DNA from 4 places in the Streptomyces durmitorensis genome. Region 1 is predicted to be linked to each of the others. Evidence: riboswitches for the same ligand, from Rfam matches in the RefSeq annotation. Region 1 holds a riboswitch; each other region holds the start of a gene.
What was found. Region 1 has a riboswitch for cobalamin ahead of M4V62_RS15460 (ribonucleoside-diphosphate reductase subunit alpha). Riboswitches for the same ligand answer to the same signal wherever they lie in the genome.

Region 1 (4,297 bases):
GGACACGGGCGGCGTCAACGGCATCGCCCTCGCCGTCTTCATCTTCTTCTTCGCCGCCGTCACGGCGATGGGCTTCCTGGCCGCGCGCTGGCGCAAGGCCGAGACCGAGAGCCTGGACGAATGGGGCCTGGGAGGCCGCTCGTTCGGCACCTGGGTCACGTGGTTCCTGCTCGGCGGCGACCTCTACACCGCGTACACCTTCGTGGCCGTCCCGGCGGCGATCTACGCGGCGGGCGCGGCCGGCTTCTTCGCGGTGCCGTACACGATCCTCGTCTACCCGCTGATCTTCACCTTCCTGCCGCGCCTGTGGTCGGTGTCGCACAAGCACGGATACGTGACCACCTCGGACTTCGTGCGCGGGCGCTTCGGCTCCAAGGGGCTCTCCCTTGCCGTCGCGGTCACCGGCATCCTCGCCACGATGCCGTACATCGCGCTCCAACTGGTCGGCATCCAGGCCGTCCTCGACGTCATGGGCGTCGGCGGCGGTCCGGACACGAACTGGTTCATCAAGGACCTGCCGCTCCTGATCGCGTTCGCGGTGCTCGCCGCGTACACGTACTCGTCGGGTCTGCGCGCCCCCGCGCTGATCGCGTTCGTGAAGGACGGCCTGATCTACCTCGTCATCGCCGTCGCGATCATCTACATCCCGATCAAGCTCGGCGGCTTCGACGAGATCTTCCAGGCGGCGAACGACAAGTTCTCGTCGGCGAACGAGGCGGCGGGCAAGCCCGTCGCGGGTCTCGCGCCGGGCCACGCGGGTCAGTGGACCTACGCCACGCTCGCGCTCGGCTCCGCGCTCGCGCTGTTCATGTACCCGCACTCGATCACGGCGACGCTCTCCTCCAAGAGCCGCAACGTGATCCGCCGCAACACCACGATCCTGCCGCTCTACTCGCTGATGCTGGGCCTGCTCGCGCTGCTCGGCTTCATGGCGATCGCGGCCGGGGTCAAGGTCGAGAACGGGCAGCTGGCGATCCCGCAGCTGTTCGAGACGATGTTCCCCGACTGGTTCACCGGCGTCGCGTTCGCGGCGATCGGCATCGGCGCGCTCGTGCCGGCCGCCATCATGTCCATCGCGGCCGCGAATCTCTTCACCAGGAACATCTACAAGGACTTCATCAAGCCGGACGCGACACCCGCGCAGGAGACCAAGGTCTCCAAGCTGGTCTCGCTCCTGGTGAAGGTCGGCGCGCTCGCCTTCGTCCTCACCATGGACAAGACGGTCGCGATCAACTTCCAGCTCCTGGGCGGCATCTGGATCCTGCAGACCATGCCCGCGCTGGTCGGCGGCCTGTTCACACGGTGGTTCCACCGCTGGGCGCTGCTCGCGGGCTGGGCGGTCGGCATGGTCTACGGCACGGTCGCCGCGTACGGCGTCGCCTCGCCGACGCAGAAGCACTTCGGCGGCTCGTCCGACGAGATTCCCGGCATCGGCGAGATCGGCTACATCGGCCTCACGGCGTTCGTCCTGAACGTGGTGGTCACCGTGGTCATGACCTTCGTCCTGCGCGCCATGAAGGCCCCTGACGGCATCGACGAGACCTCTCCCGGGGACTACACCGCGGACGCGGGCGACCCGGGTGTCGTTGAGGAGCTGCCGCCGGCCACGGCCGGGGCGCCTGCCGGGCACTGAGCCTCTCCCCCACACCGATCAGCACGCCAGGCGGGCCGCCGGAGGAATCCGGCGGCCCGCACTTGTGTGTGTGGTACGCAGTGCCGACACAAGATGTGGGGCTGCTTCTCAGAGCCAGCACAAGATGTATGCTCGTGCTCGCTGTCGCCGCAGGGGAATCCGGTGCAAGTCCGGAACTGTCCCGCAACGGTGTATGAGTACGCATTTGTCGTGCCCACGAGTCCGAAGACCTGTCGACAGCGCACCCGTTCCGACCGGTCCGGGTGCCAACGACGTCCGGGCCTCGTGGAATGGGCTGGTGGACGCGGAGCACAGCCCTGCCCTGGGCGCGCCCGTGCGTCACCTTCCCCTCCCCAAGGCTCTGAGCCGAGCGAGGGAGTGCTCCACGTGACCATCGCGCCAGCCGAACCTGCGTCAGCGCAGACCACCGACGGTCAGCAGACCGCCGACGGCCCAGGAACCGCGCTGCTGCGTACCCTGACCGAACTCACCGTCGACCTCCCCGACGCCGACCCCGGCCGCGTCGCCGCCGCCGCGCTGCGTGGGCGTTCGGCCCGAGCGGATCTGGCGGAGCTGCGGGAGCTGGCTACCGAGGCCGCAGCCGGTCTCATCTCCGAGGACCCGACGTACTCGCAGCTCGCGGCCAGGCTGCTCAGCCTCAGCATCCGTGACGAGGCCGCGTCGCAGGGCGTGCGCTCCTTCTCGGACTCGGTCGCCGTGGGGCACCGCGAGGGCCTGATCGCGGACCGCACCGCCGCGTTCGTCACCGACCACGCGGAGCACCTCGACACTCTCGTGGAGGCGGCGCTTCAGGACGGCGCCGACTTCCGCTTCGGCTACTTCGGCCTGCGCACCCTGCACAGCCGCTATCTCCTGCGCCACCCGATCACCCGGCATGTCATCGAGACCCCGCAGCACTTCATGCTGCGCGTGGCGAGCGGCCTGGCAGAGGACGGCAGTACGCGCTCGGTGGACGAAGTCGCCGCCCTGTACCGCCTGATGAGCCGCCTGGACTACCTGCCGTCCTCGCCGACGCTCTTCAACTCCGGCACCCGCCACCCGCAGATGTCCTCCTGCTACCTCCTCGACTCCCCGCTGGACGAGCTGGACTCCATCTACGACCGCTACCACCAGGTCGCCCGCCTCTCCAAGCACGCGGGCGGCATCGGCCTCTCGTACTCCCGCATCCGCGCCCGCGGTTCACTGATCCGCGGCACGAACGGCCACTCCAACGGCATCGTCCCGTTCCTCAAGACCCTGGACGCCTCCGTCGCCGCCGTGAACCAGGGCGGCCGCCGCAAGGGCGCCGCCGCGGTCTACCTGGAGACGTGGCACTCCGACATCGAGGAGTTCCTGGAGCTGCGCGACAACACGGGTGAGGACCAGCGGCGCACGCACAACCTCAACCTCGCGCACTGGATCCCGGACGAGTTCATGCGCCGGGTCGCCGCGAGCCAGGACTGGTCGCTGTTCTCGCCGGCCGACGTGCCCGAGCTGGTCGACCTGTGGGGCGACGAGTTCGACGCCGCCTACCGCAAGGCCGAGGCGGACGGGCTCGCCCGCAAGACCATCCCGGCCCGTGACCTGTACGGCCGCATGATGCGCACTCTCGCGCAGACCGGCAACGGCTGGATGACGTTCAAGGACGCCGCCAACCGCACCGCCAACCAGACGGCGGAGCCCGGCCACACGGTCCACTCCTCCAACCTCTGCACGGAGATCCTGGAGGTGACGGACGACGGGGAGACGGCCGTCTGCAACCTCGGTTCGGTGAACCTCGGCGCCTTCGTGGACACCGCCGCCGGTGACATCGACTGGGAGCGGCTCGACGAGACCGTCCGTACCGCCGTCACGTTCCTCGACCGCGTCGTCGACATCAACTTCTACCCGACCGAGCAGGCCGGACGCTCCAACGCCAGGTGGCGTCCGGTGGGCCTGGGCGCCATGGGGCTTCAGGACGTCTTCTTCCAGCTGAAGCTGCCCTTCGACTCCCCCGCGGCGCGCGCCCTCTCGACGCGCATCGCCGAGCGGATCATGCTCGCCGCGTACGAGGCGTCCGCCGACCTGGCAGAGCGCAACGGTCCGCTCCCCGCCTGGGAGAAGACCCGCACCGCGCGCGGTGTCCTGCACCCCGACCACTACGGCGTCGAGCCGGCCTGGCCGGAGCGCTGGGCCGCGCTGCGGGAACGCATCGCCGTGACCGGCATGCGCAACTCGCTCCTCCTGGCGATCGCGCCGACCGCCACGATCGCGTCCATCGCGGGCGTGTACGAGTGCATCGAGCCGCAGGTCTCCAACCTGTTCAAGCGCGAGACGCTGAGCGGTGAATTCCTCCAGGTCAACGCCTACTTGGTGCAGGAGCTCAAGCGGCTCGGCGTCTGGGACGCGCAGACCCGTGAGGCGCTGCGCGAGGCCAACGGCTCGGTGCAGGGCTTCAGCTGGATCCCCGCCGAGGTGCGCGAGCTCTACCGCACCGCGTGGGAGATCCCGCAGCGCGGCCTGATCGACATGGCCGCCGCGCGCACGCCGTTCCTGGACCAGGCGCAGTCCCTGAACCTGTTCCTGGAGACGCCGACCATCGGCAAGCTCTCCTCGATGTACGCGTACGCCTGGCAGCAGGGTCTGAAGACCACGTACTACCTGCGCTCGCGCCCCGCGACCCGG
Region 2 (4,297 bases), 3.0 Mb from region 1:
CCTTGGGGCGGTCCTCCAGCCCCAGGTCGTGGTCGAGCTTGGCGGCCTGGATGAGGGTCCAGATCTGCGCACGGATCGCGGGCAGCTTCGCCGGGTCCATCGAGGCGATCTGGGCGTGCTCGTCCAGGAGTTGCTCGAGGCGGGCGATGTCGCCGTAGCTGTCGGCGCGGGCCATCGGCGGTACGAGATGGTCCACGAGGGTGGCGTGGACGCGCCGCTTGGCCTGCGTCCCCTCCCCCGGGTCGTTGACCAGGAACGGGTAGATCAGGGGCAGATCGCCCAGGGCCGCGTCGGGGCCGCAGGCGGCGGAAAGGCCCGCGTTCTTGCCGGGCAGCCACTCCAGGTTGCCGTGCTTGCCCAGGTGGATCATCGCGTCGGCGCCGAAGCCGTTGTCGGCGGCGGACGCGGCGATCCAGCGGTAGGCGGCCAAGTAGTGGTGCGAGGGCGGCAGATCGGGATCGTGGTAGATCGCGATCGGGTTCTCGCCGAAACCGCGCGGCGGCTGGATGAGGATGAGCAGATTGCCGCGGCGCAGGGCCGCGAGGACGATGTCGCCCTCCGGGTTGCTCGACCGGTCCACGAACATCTCGCCGGGGGCCGGGCCCCAGTGCTGCTCCACGGACTCGCGCAGCTCGGCGGGGAGCGTGGCGTACCAGCGGCGGTAGTCGGCCGCGGGGATGCGGACGGGGTTGCGGGCCAGCTGCTCCTCGGTGAGCCATTCCTGGTCGTGGCCGCCCGCCTCGATGAGGGCGTAGATCAGCTCGTCGCCGTCGCCGGAGGCAAGGCCCGGGACCTCCTCCGTACCGAAGTCGTAGCCCTCTTCGCGCAGTCGGCGCAGCAGGGCGACGGCGCTGGCGGGGGTGTCGAGGCCGACCGCGTTGCCGATCCGCGAGTGCTTGGTCGGGTAGGCGGAAAGGACGAGCGCGATGCGCTTGTCGGCGGCCGGGATGTGGCGAAGCCGTGCGTGCCGCACGGCGATGCCGGCCACGCGGGCCGCGCGCTCGGCGTCGGCGACGTACGCGGGCAGACCGTCCTCGTCGATCTCCTTGAAGGAGAACGGCACCGTGATCAGACGGCCGTCGAACTCGGGGACCGCGATCTGGCTTGCGGCGTCCAGCGGCGACACGCCCTCGTCGTTGCCCTCCCAGTCGGTGCGTGAGCTGGTGAGGCACAGCGCCTGGAGGATGGGTACGTCGAGTCCGCTGAGTGCGCCTGCGTCCCAGGACTCGTCGTCGCCGCCCGCCGACGCCTCGGCGGGGCGCGTGCCGCCCGCGGCGAGGACCGTGGTCACGATCGCGTCGGCGGCGCGCAGTTCATCGATGAGTTCGGGCTCGGGAGTACGCAGCGAGGCGACGTACAGCGGCAGCGGGCGCGCTCCGGCGTCCTCGACCGCGCGGCACAGGCTCTCGATGAAGGCGGTGTTGCCGCTCATGTGGTGGGCGCGGTAGTAGAGCACCGCGACGGTCGGTCCCTCGACCTGACGGGCGGTGCGCTCCAGCGGGCCCCACGAGGGCGCGGGGGCGGGCGGCTCGAAGCCGTGGCCGGTGAGCAGGACGGTGTCGGAGAGGAACCTGGCCAGCTGCTCCAGGTTGTCGGGGCCGCCGTGGGCCAGGTAGGCGTGGGCTTCGGCGGCGATGCCGATGGGCACGGTCGATGCGGCCATCAGCTGGGCGTCGGGGGCCTGTTCGCCGGTGAGGACGACCACGGGGCGTCCGGTCGCCACGACTTGGTCGAGGCCCTCCTGCCAGGCGCGTACGCCGCCGAGGAGGCGTACGACGACCAGGTCGGCGCCGTCCAGGAGCTGCGGAAGGTCCTCGAGCGGGAGCCGGGAGGGGTTCGCGAAGCGGTAGTCGACCGGGCCGGCGGCGGCGCGGGCGCTGAGCAGGTCGGTGTCGGACGTCGACAGGAGCAGGATCATGCGGCGTCGGGCCTTCCTCGGGGTGTCCACGCCCCGGGTGGTGTCGATGGCGTCTCCCCTGCTCGAGCGGACGAGAGCTCGGGGAAGGGAGTTCCTGACTCACCCGGCATGCGCACCGGGCTCACAGTGGCGGGACCGCGCCGGAATCGCACCGGGCTTCCTCCCCTTGTCGCCGTCTGTGGCGACGACGGGCCGGCTGACCCGTCGCTAGGAATACTAAGGGCCGATCAACTACCGGGGGGCAGGCGGACCTGCTGCGATGGGTCGGTATGCTCGCCGCCATGCCCCCATCGGTCCCCTCGCCCCCGCTCTCGGGAGACGAGTCTGCCCGCGGCCGCGGTGACGCCTGCCCCGGGACGCTGCGCCTGCACCGGGCGGACGACGGGGCGCTGGCCCGCGTCCGCATCCCTGGCGGCGTACTCAGCGCGGGGCAGGCCGATGTGCTGCGGGACGCGGCGGAGCGGCTGGGAGATGGGGAGTTGCATCTCACATCGCGCGGCAATGTGCAGGTGCGCGGGCTGCCCGCGCACTGCGGCGGTGAACTGGCTTACCTGCTGGGCGAATCGGGGCTTTTGCCCTCCGAACGCCATGAGCGGGTGCGTAATGTGGTGGCCTCCCCGCTCGCGGGACTCGACGGCCGGGGCGAGGCGGACATCCGCCCGTGGCTCTCCGCCCTGGACGAGCTGGTGTGCGCCAGTGACCGGGCCGCCGCTCTGTCCGGCCGGTTCCTGTTCGCCCTGGACGACGGCCGCGGCGACGTGGGGGCGCTCGGCGGGGACGTGACCCTGACGGCGCGGGACGCGGACGAGGCGCTGCTGCGGATCGGACCGTCGCACGACGCCGTCCTCATGACGGCGGCGCAGGCACCGCGGGCCGCGCTCATCGCGGCCGAGACGTTCCTGGAGCAGGCGCCCGACGCCGGTGCGTGGCGGGTCACCGATCTGCCCGGCGGCATCGGCCCCCTCCTCGACGCGGTCCTGCACCGCCTGCGCCAGGCCGGACTCCAAGTCACTCGCACCACCGCGCCCCTCCCCCAGGATCCGGGCGGACCCGCCCTCGGCGTCGTGTCCGGCCCGCACCGCACGGCCGCACTCTCCCTCGGCCTGCCCCTGGGAAGCGTCAGCGCGCCCCAGTGGCAGACGCTGGCGGACACCGCCCGCCACCATGGCAGCGGCGAGCTGCGGCTGACCCCCTGGCGCGGAGTCATCCTGCCCGGAGTCGAGCGGACAGCGGCCGCGCAACTCCTGGAGGAACTGGGGGCCGCCGGTCTCATCACCGGACCCGACTCGCCCTGGACCGGAGTGGGGGCCTGCATCGGCAGGCCCGGCTGCGCCAAAGCTCTGGACGACGTACGCGCCACGGCGAAAGCCGCGTCGGGTCCCGGAGGGGCGCTGCCCGTGTACTGGTCCGGGTGCGAACGCCGGTGCGGACATCCGCACGGGGAGTGGATCGACGTCGTCGCCACTCCCGACGGACATCAGATCTCCCGCGTACGCGGCGAGAAACGGGACACGCCGGCGACCGTCCCCGGCAGCCCGGGCGCGCTCGCCGCCGCCGTGGCCGCGGCCCGCGGCTGAACCACACATGAACACATGATCAACCCCGCAACACCCGACTGTTCCCTGCCCTATCAAGAGAGCGAACGCACTGTGCACCAGTACGAGAAGGACGGACCGGCGATCTACCGCCAGTCCTTCGCCACGATCCGCGCGGAGGCGGATCTGTCGGGCCTGCCCGCCGACGTGAGCCAGGTCGCGGTCCGCATGATCCACGCCTGCGGCATGGTCGACCTCGTACGCGACCTCGCTTTCACCCCGGACGTGGTGGCCAGGGCCCGCGAGGCCCTGCGTGCGGGCGCCCCCATCCTGTGCGACGTGGCGATGGTCGCAAGCGGCGTCACCCGCAAGCGGCTGCCCGCCGACAACGACGTGGTGTGCACCCTGTCCGACCCGGCGGTGCCCGATCTGGCGGCCAAGCTCGGCACCACGCGCAGCGCCGCCGCCCTGGAGCTGTGGCGCGACCGGATGGAAGGCTCGGTCATAGCCGTCGGCAACGCGCCCACCGCCCTGTTCCGCCTGCTCGAAATGATCGAGGAGGGCGCGCCGCGCCCCGCCGCCGTCATCGGTGTGCCCGTCGGCTTCGTCGGCGCGATGGAGTCCAAGGACGCCCTGGCCGCGCACCCGTCCGGCCTGGACCACATGATCGTGCGGGGCCGACGGGGCGGAAGCGCCATCGCGGCGGCCGCACTCAACGCGATCGCCAGCGAGGAAGAATGAGCGTGAGCGAGCAGAACACAGGCCGGCTGTACGGCGTCGGGCTCGGCCCCGGCGATCCTTCCCTCATGACCCTGCGGGCGGTCGAAGTCATCGCGGAGGCCGA
Region 3 (4,297 bases), 2.4 Mb from region 1:
GGAGATCACGGGACCGCCGGAGCGCGGCATGGCGGTCAACGCCCTCAACTCCGGTGCGCAGGTGTGGATGGCGGACTTCGAGGACGCCACCTCGCCCACCTGGGACAACATCGTCGGCGGTCACCTGAACCTGCTCGACGCCATCGAGCGCAGGATCGACTTCAGCACACCGGAGGGCAAGCGTTACCGGCTCGGCGAGCAGGTCGCGACCATCGTCGTCCGCCCGCGCGGCTGGCACCTGACCGAGGAGCACCTGCTGATCGACGGGCGGCCCGCGCCCGCATCGCTCGTGGACTTCGGGCTCTACTTCTTCCACTGCGCCCAGCGGCAGATCGACGCCGGACACGGCCCGTACTTCTACCTTCCGAAGCTGGAGAACCGCGACGAGGCCCGGCTGTGGAACGACGTGTTCGTGCTCGCCCAGGACCTCCTCGGCATCCCCCGCGGCACGATCCGCGCCACCGTCCTGATCGAGACCATCACGGCGGCCTTCCAGATGGAGGAGATCCTCTACGAGCTCCGCGAGCACAGCTCCGGCCTCAACGCGGGCCGCTGGGACTACCTCTTCAGCCTCATCAAGACCTTCGGCCACCGCACCGACTTCCTGCTGCCCGACCGGGCGAAGGTCACCATGACGGCCCCCTTCATGCGCGCGTACACCGAACTCCTCGTCCGCACCTGCCACAAGCGCGGCGCCCACGCCATCGGCGGCATGGCCGCCCACGTTCCCGGCAAGGACCCGGACGCCCACCAGGCGGCCCTCGCCACGGTGCGGCTCGACAAGGAGCGCGAGGCCGAGGACGGTTTCGACGGCTCCTGGGTCGCCCACCCCGCCCTTGTGCCCGTCTGCCGCGCGGTGTTCGACGGGGTGCTCGACACGCGCCCGCATCAGATCGACCGCACCCGCGACGACGTCGAGGTGACGGCGGCCCGGCTGCTCTCCGTGCGCCGCATCAGCGCGCCACCGACGTCCGAGGGCGTACGCACCAACATCGCTGTCGCCCTGCGCTACTTCGCCGCGTGGCTGCACGGGCAGGGAGCCGTCGACCTGTACGGGCTGATGGAGGACGCCGCCACCGCCGAGATCGCCCGGGTGCAGATCTGGCAGTGGCTGCGCCACCGGGTCGTGGATCGCGCGACGGTCCTCGAACTGGTGGAGGACGAGCTCGCCGCCCTGGGCGCGGAGTACCCGTGGGCCCCTCTCGACGAAGTCCGTGGCCTCTTCGAACGGACAGCCCTGGCACGGGAGTTGCCCGCGTTCTTCACCACGGATGCCTACAGCCGTCACCTCGTGCGCCGCCCGGAGGGACAGTCATGACCATGGCCATCCGGCGGGTCGGTGTGGTGGGCGGGGGCCAGATGGGCGCCGGGATCGCCGAGGTGTGTGCCCGCGCCGGCCTGGACACCGTGGTCTGCGAGGCCGACGCCCTCGCCGCACGCGCCGCCGCCGAGCGGGTCACCGTGTCGCTCGAACGCGCCGTCCAGCGCGGCAAGTTGGACCGCATCGGCGCCGAGGACGCGCTGGCCCGCATGGTCTTCACCGGCAGCCTCGACGACCTGGCCGACCGCCAGCTCGTCGTCGAGGCCGTCGTGGAGGACACTGCGGCCAAGACGGAGATCTTCACCACCCTGGACAAGGTCGTCGAGGACCCCGAAGCGATCCTGGCCACCAACACCTCCTCCATCCCGGTCATGCGTCTGGGGATGGCGACCCGGCGTGCCGACCGTGTCCTCGGGCTGCACTTCTTCAACCCCGCCCCCGTGCTTCCCCTGGTCGAGGTCGTGTCCTCGCTGCACACGGCCGCACGGACCGTCGCCGCCGTCGAGGACTTCGCCACGCACACCCTGGGCAAGACGGTCGTACGGTCCCAGGACAGAGCGGGCTTCGTCGTGAACGCGCTGCTCGTCCCCTACCTCCTCTCGGCGATCCGGATGACCGAGTCCGGCTTCGCCACGCCCGCCGACGTGGACGCGGGCATGGAGCTGGGCTGCGCCCACCCGATGGGGCCGCTGAAGCTGGCGGACCTGATCGGCCTCGACACGGTCGCCTCCATCGCGGCATCGCTCTACGAAGAGTTCAAGGAACCCCTGTACGCCCCGCCGCCGCTGCTCCAGCGCATGGTGGAGGCGGGGCTGCTCGGCCGCAAGAGCGGCCGCGGGTTCCACACCTACGACCGGGGCTGAGGGGCCCGGGTCCGCCGCCGGGCCGAGGGGCCCGCGGCTGCTGTGAGCGGGCGCGCGGAACAGAGTGGTGATCTGTTCCGCGCGCCCTCATGTGCTGATCCAGGTCCCCGCACGTGTGGATCCGGGTGGGGTCCGTGTCTCACCTCACGGTCCGAAATGTGATCAGTACTGCCCAGGAGGCCGAACACCCTCTAGCCTGACCTGTGCAGCTGGTTCGCCCTGTCCGCCAGGCAGACGCGTCGTAAGAGGGAACCCGGTGGGAATCCGGGACTGCCCCGCAGCGGTGAGTGGGAACGACCGCCGTCATACGCACTGGATCCGAGCGCGGATCCGGGAAGCGACGGCCAGTAGGAACCTGCCTCGGCAGGTGTGCCCGCGAGTCCGAAGACCTGCCCGTTGCCCGTACGTGACCCCTCACGTACGGACATCCCGGTGACCTCGTGGGCGGGTCGGCGTCAGATCAGGTGGAGCACCGTGCCGCGGGCACGCGTTCGGTCCATCCGGTTCGTCATCCCTTCGCGTCCGTGTCCCGTCCCGGGATCTCAGGAGTCATCTCGCGAAGGAGATTTCCGTGACAGCGAAGCCCGCAGCCGCGGCAGCACGGGCCACCGTGTACGGCTACCCCCGCCAGGGCCCCAACCGGGAACTGAAGAAGGCCGTCGAGGGTTACTGGAAGGGCCGCGTCACCGCAGACGCCCTCCGGGACACCGCGGCGCAACTGCGCCGGTCCACCTGGCAGCACCTGGCCGACGCAGGCATCCACGAAGTGCCGACCGGCGACTTCTCGTACTACGACCACGTCCTGGACACCAGCGTCATGGTCGGCGCCGTCCCCCAGCGGCACCGCGAGGCCGTCGAAACCGACGCGCTCGACGGCTATTTCGCGATGGCTCGCGGCACGCAGGACGTGGCGCCCCTTGAGATGACCAAGTGGTTCGACACCAACTACCACTACCTCGTGCCGGAGCTCGGCCCCGACACCGTCTTCACCGCCGACTCCGCCAAGCAGGTCGCCGAGCTGACGGAGGCCATCGCGCTCGGCCTCGTGGCCCGGCCGGTGCTCGTCGGCCCGGTCACCTATCTGCTGCTCGCCAAGCCCGCGCCCGGCGTGGCCGCCGACTTCGAGCCGCTCACCCTCCTGGACCGCCTGCTGCCCGTCTACGCCGAGGTCCTCGCCGACCTGCGCGCCGCGGGCGCCGAGTGGGTGCAGCTCGACGAGCCCGCCCTGGTCCAGGACCGCACCCCGGCCGAGCTCAACGCCGCCACCCGCGCCTACCGCGATCTCGGTGCGCTCACCGACCGCCCTCAGCTCGTCGTCGGCTCGTACTTCGGCAGGCTCGGCGACGCGCTTCCGGTGCTCGCCAAGGCGCCGGTCGAGGGCCTCGCCCTGGACTTCACCGAGGCTGCCGCGAGCCAGCTGGAGGATCTCGCCGCCGTCGGCGGGCTGCCCGGCAAGCGTCTGGTCGCGGGCGTCGTCAACGGCCGCAACATCTGGATCAACGACCTGGAGAAGTCCCTCAGCACACTGGGCACGCTTCTGGGCCTCGCAGACCGGGTCGACGTCTCCGCGTCCTGCTCCCTGCTTCACGTCCCGCTGGACGCCACCGCCGAACGGGACATCGACCCGCAGATCGCCCGCTGGCTGGCCTTCGCCCACCAGAAGACCGCCGAGATCGCCACGCTGGCCCGCGGCCTGGCCCAGGGCACGGGCGCCATCACGGCCGAACTGTCCGCCAACCGCGCCGGCCTGGCGTCCCGCTCGGGCTCGGCCCTCACCCACGACCCGGCCGTACGCTCCCGCGTCGCCGCGATCACCGGCGCCGACGCCCGCCGCGCCCACGCCTACCCGGAGCGTGCGGCGGCCCAGCGGACCCGGCTCGGCCTTCCGCAGCTGCCCACGACCACCATCGGCTCCTTCCCCCAGACCACCGAACTGCGCACGGCACGCGCCGACTTGCGTGCGGGCCGTCTCGACACGTCCGGCTACGAGGAGCGCATCAAGAACGAGATCCGCGAGGTCCTCGCCTTCCAGGAGAAGGCGGGCATCGACGTCCTGGTGCACGGCGAGCCCGAACGCAACGACATGGTGCAGTACTTCGCCGAGCAGCTCACC
Region 4 (4,297 bases), 2.4 Mb from region 1:
GCCCGCGGCGATCATCGCCTTGGTCAGCTCGAAGGCGTTGAGCGGTCCGCCGAAGCCCGCCTCGGCGTCGGCGACGATCGGCGCGAGCCAGTCGGTGGTGTCCTCGCCGCCCTCGGCGGTGGCGATCTGGTCGGCGCGCAGCAGCGCGTTGTTGATCCGACGGATCACCTGCGGCACCGAGTTGGCCGGGTAGAGCGACTGGTCGGGGTAGGTGTGCCCGGCCTGGTTGGCGTCGGCGGCCACCTGCCAGCCGGACAGGTAGATCGCCTGAAGGCCGGCCTTGACCTGCTGGACCGCCTGGCCGCCGGTCAGGGCGCCGAGCGCGTGGATGTAGTCCTGCTCGTGCAGCTGCCGCCACAGCCGCTCGGCGCCGCGCCGGGCGAGGGTGTGCTCCTCGCGGACGCTGCCGGAGAGCCTGACCACGTCGTCGGCGGTGTAGGTGCGCTCGATCCCGTTCCAGCGGGCGTCGGTAGCCCACCGCTGAGCAAGCTCCTGGGCCGTTGCCGTCGTCGTCCCTGCCTGTGCCATGACCGTCTCCTGGGAACTCGTGAACTAAGGAAATCGTGAACTGTGCGAATCAATGGCACAGAGTGCCGGACGTATTGAGAGTGCGGCCCGCCAGCTCCGTGGTGAGCGATCCGAGCAATGCCGCCGAGCCGGGCGGAAGGGTCGGGATCACCGACGTCAGGGCATTGAGTCGTGCCCCGTTTCCGATCCGCCCGACGGAGTCCGGCGGGCCGCGGTACGACTCTGGCATCGGCACTCAGTGCCAACAAGCGGGGAAAGATGCCAAGTTCTGCGCATCTTCCTTCGCCGTTTTGCCAATCTTGTTAAGCCCGCAGTTCTCGTCCGCGTGGCTACCATCACGGGCAGTGCCGACGATCGTGACCGGACGGGCAGGAGCCACGGGTGAGCAAGACGTACGCGGGAACGCGGCTGCGACGGCTGCGGGAGGAGCGCCGCATGAGCCAGGCCGACCTGGCCCGTGCCCTGGCCATCTCGCCGAGCTATCTGAACCAGATGGAACACGACTCCCGGCCGCTGACCGTGCCCGTGCTGCTGCGGCTCACGGAGGCGTTCGGCGTCGACCCGGGCTTCTTCTCCGCGCGCGACACCAGCCGTCTGGTGGCCGACCTGCGGGACGCCCTGACCGGCGAGGTCTCGGCGGGCCGGGTGTCCGCCTCCGACCTCTCGGACCTGGCATCGCGCATGCCCGCAGTGGCGACGGTCCTGGTGGACCTCGGCCGCCGGAACCAGCACCTCACCGAACAGCTCTCCGAGGCCGCGGAGGGGCGCGGTCCGGCAGCGGTGGCGCAGCCCCGTTCCGCGCACGAGGAGATCCGCGAGTTCTTCTACCGGCGCCAGAACTACCTGCACGACATCGATCTCGCCGCCGAACAGTTCGCAGCCGAGATCGGTGTACGTCCCGGTGAGGTCGTACGCGCCCTGTCCGCGCGCCTCGCCGAGCGCCACGGGGTGCGCCTGGCCGCGGACGCCGACCGACTCCTGCACCACTACGACCCGACGGCCCGGGTCCTGCACCTCTCCAACCGGCTGCGCCCCGGCCAGCAGGCGTTCCGGATGGCCACCCAGCTCGCGCTCCTGGAGTACGCGGACGAGGTCTCCGCCCTCGCGTCGGAGGACTTCGGTCAGGAGGCCGCGGCCTGGCCGCTGGCCCGCATCGGGATCGCCAACTACTTCGCGGCCGCGCTGATCCTGCCCTACCGCCGCTTCCACGCGGCCGCGGAGGAGTTCCGCTACGACATCGAGCGGCTCACCGACCATTTCGGCCTGGGCTACGAGACGATCTGCCACCGGCTCAGCACCCTGCAGCGCTCCCGGCTGCGCGGCGTGCCCTTCTCCTTCGTCCGGGTCGACCGGGCGGGCAACATGTCGAAGCGGCAGTCCGCCACCGCGTTCCACTTCTCCCGCGCGGGCGGCACCTGCCCGCTGTGGAACGTGTACGAGGCGTTCGCCGCGCCCGGCCGCATCCATGTCCAGGTCGCGTCCATGCCGGACGGCCAGCGTTTCCTGTGGACCGCCCGTGCGGTCACCCGGCACCGCGGCGGCTGGGGCGAGCCCGGCAAGACGTTCGCCATCGGCCTCGGCTGCGAGATCCGCCACGCCGCACGGCTCGTCTACTCGGACGGCCTCGACCTCGACAGCGCCTCGTCCGCCGTGCCCATCGGCATGGGCTGCCGCCTGTGCGAACGCACCGACTGCCCCCAGCGGGCGGTTCCCCCGCTGGACCGGCGCCTCGCGATCGACGAGAACAGCAGCACCTTCGTGCCCTACCCCGTGGCCGGGGAGGAGGCGCGCGCCGACTGAGGGGCGGGCCGACTGAGGGGCGGGCCGAGGGGGGTGGACTTACTAGGACGTCCAACTATATGTTCGTGGCACAAGGTCCGCGGTGCAGGGAAGTCGGTGTGAATCCGGCACGGTCCCGCCACTGTGACCGGGGAGTGTGCTGTCATCCACACGCCACTGGCGAGGTCTGCCGGGAAGGCGGGCGGCGCGCGCAGATCCGGGAGTCAGGATACCGGCCGCGGAATGTTCCGTGTTGTCCACGAGGATGGAGCAGACACGCATGGCACCGGTCCGTACCCACGACCCTGGTGATCCGGCGGAGCGCACGCAACTCAGCACGCGCTCATAGGACTTCGCGACCCCAGGCGGTCCCGATCCACGCCTGACGGTCCCGACGTCCGCTGTCCCACGGCTCGCACCGGCAGCGCACACACCCGTGCGCCCCGCCGGCGGCTCGCCGTGCCGTCCCCGGATCTCACCTGACGAGAGCAGGCACCCATGGTCCGTGAACTCACCCATTTCATCGGCGGCAAGCACACCGCCGGCACGTCGGGCCTCTTCGGCGACGTGTACGACCCCAACACCGGCACCGTCCAGGCCCGCGTACCGCTCGCGGGGCGGGCCGACACCGAGACGGCGATCGCCGACGCGGTCACCGCCCAGCGGGAGTGGGGCAGTTGGAACCCACAGCGTCGCGCCCGTGTCCTGCTGCGCTTCCTCCAGCTCGTCGAAGCGGAACGCGACTCCCTGGCACGGATGCTGTCCGCCGAGCACGGCAAGACCGTGGCCGACGCGCACGGCGACCTCCAACGCGGCCTGGAAGTCGTGGAGTTCGCCGCGGGAATCCCTCATCTGCTCAAGGGCGAGTTCACCGACAACGCGGGCACCGGGATCGACGTGCACTCGCTGCGCTCCCCGATCGGTGTGGTCGCCGGGATCACCCCGTTCAACTTCCCCGCGATGATCCCGCTGTGGAAGGCCGCGCCCGCGCTCGCCTGCGGCAACGCCTTCATCCTGAAGCCGTCCGAGCGCGACCCGTCCGTGCCCCTGCGCCTCGCCGAACTGTTACTGGAGGCCGGTCTGCCGCCCGGCGTCCTGAACGTCGTCAACGGTGGCAAGGAGGCGGTCGACACGCTCCTGGAGGACCCCCGGGTCGGCGCGCTCGGCTTCGTCGGCTCCACGCCGATCGCTGCGCACATCTACGCCACCGCGGCCGCGCACGGCAAGCGTGCCCAGTGCTTCGGCGGCGCCAAGAACCACATGATCGTCATGCCGGACGCCGACCTCGACCAGGCCGTCGACGCGCTCATCGGCGCCGGATACGGCTCGGCGGGCGAGCGCTGCATGGCCATCTCGGTGGCCGTGCCCGTCGGCGAGGAGACCGCCGACCGGCTGGTCGCCGCACTCAAGGAACGCATCGGCACGCTGCGCATCGGCCGCAGCGACGATCCGGAAGCCGACTTCGGCCCGCTGGTGAGCAGGGACGCACGCGACCGGGTCCGTCGCTACGTGGACATCGGCGTCAACGAAGGAGCCGAACTCGTCGTCGACGGGCGGCAATTCACCCTGGCGGACCACGAGAACGGCTTCTTCGCCGGAGCCTCGCTCTTCGACCGGGTCAGCCCGCGGATGCGGATCTACCGCGAGGAGATCTTCGGCCCCGTCCTGTGCGTCGTACGGGCCGCCGACTACGAGCAGGCCCTGCGCCTGCCCAGCGAGCACCCGTACGGAAACGGGGTCGCGATCTTCACCAGGGACGGCGACACCGCCCGCGACTTCACCCGCCGGGTCGACACCGGAATGGTCGGCGTCAACGTCCCCATCCCGGTCCCCGTGGCCTACCACACCTTCGGCGGCTGGAAGCGCTCCGGCTTCGGCGACCTCAACCAGCACGGCCCGGACGCCATCCGCTTCTACACCCGCACCAAGACCGTCACCTCGCGCTGGCCCTCGGGGGCCAGGGAAGGCGCGAGCTTCACCCTGCCCACCA

Region 2: linked by a shared signal. The riboswitch ahead of cobN (cobaltochelatase subunit CobN) and the one ahead of M4V62_RS15460 (ribonucleoside-diphosphate reductase subunit alpha) in region 1 are both predicted to bind cobalamin.
Region 3: linked by a shared signal. The riboswitch ahead of metE (5-methyltetrahydropteroyltriglutamate--homocysteine S-methyltransferase) and the one ahead of M4V62_RS15460 (ribonucleoside-diphosphate reductase subunit alpha) in region 1 are both predicted to bind cobalamin.
Region 4: linked by a shared signal. The riboswitch ahead of M4V62_RS05210 (CoA-acylating methylmalonate-semialdehyde dehydrogenase) and the one ahead of M4V62_RS15460 (ribonucleoside-diphosphate reductase subunit alpha) in region 1 are both predicted to bind cobalamin.

What each region holds. Positions count from the first base shown of each region.
Region 1 covers NZ_CP097289.1:3,485,948-3,490,244, forward strand. The annotation lists gene mctP (monocarboxylate uptake permease MctP) at 1-1,633, shown strand, start outside; cobalamin riboswitch at 1,762-1,885, shown strand; gene M4V62_RS15460 (ribonucleoside-diphosphate reductase subunit alpha) at 2,021-4,297, shown strand, end outside.
Region 2 covers NZ_CP097289.1:510,804-515,100, forward strand. The annotation lists gene cobN (cobaltochelatase subunit CobN) at 1-1,918, opposite strand, end outside; cobalamin riboswitch at 1,988-2,139, opposite strand; gene cobG (precorrin-3B synthase) at 2,188-3,495, shown strand; gene M4V62_RS02095 (precorrin-8X methylmutase) at 3,568-4,194, shown strand; gene M4V62_RS02100 (precorrin-2 C(20)-methyltransferase) at 4,191-4,297, shown strand, end outside.
Region 3 covers NZ_CP097289.1:1,097,112-1,101,408, forward strand. The annotation lists gene aceB (malate synthase A) at 1-1,318, shown strand, start outside; gene M4V62_RS05230 (3-hydroxybutyryl-CoA dehydrogenase) at 1,315-2,184, shown strand; cobalamin riboswitch at 2,378-2,595, shown strand; gene metE (5-methyltetrahydropteroyltriglutamate--homocysteine S-methyltransferase) at 2,756-4,297, shown strand, end outside.
Region 4 covers NZ_CP097289.1:1,091,655-1,095,951, reverse strand. The annotation lists gene aceA (isocitrate lyase) at 1-528, opposite strand, end outside; gene M4V62_RS05215 (short-chain fatty acyl-CoA regulator family protein) at 910-2,328, shown strand; cobalamin riboswitch at 2,392-2,562, shown strand; gene M4V62_RS05210 (CoA-acylating methylmalonate-semialdehyde dehydrogenase) at 2,806-4,297, shown strand, end outside.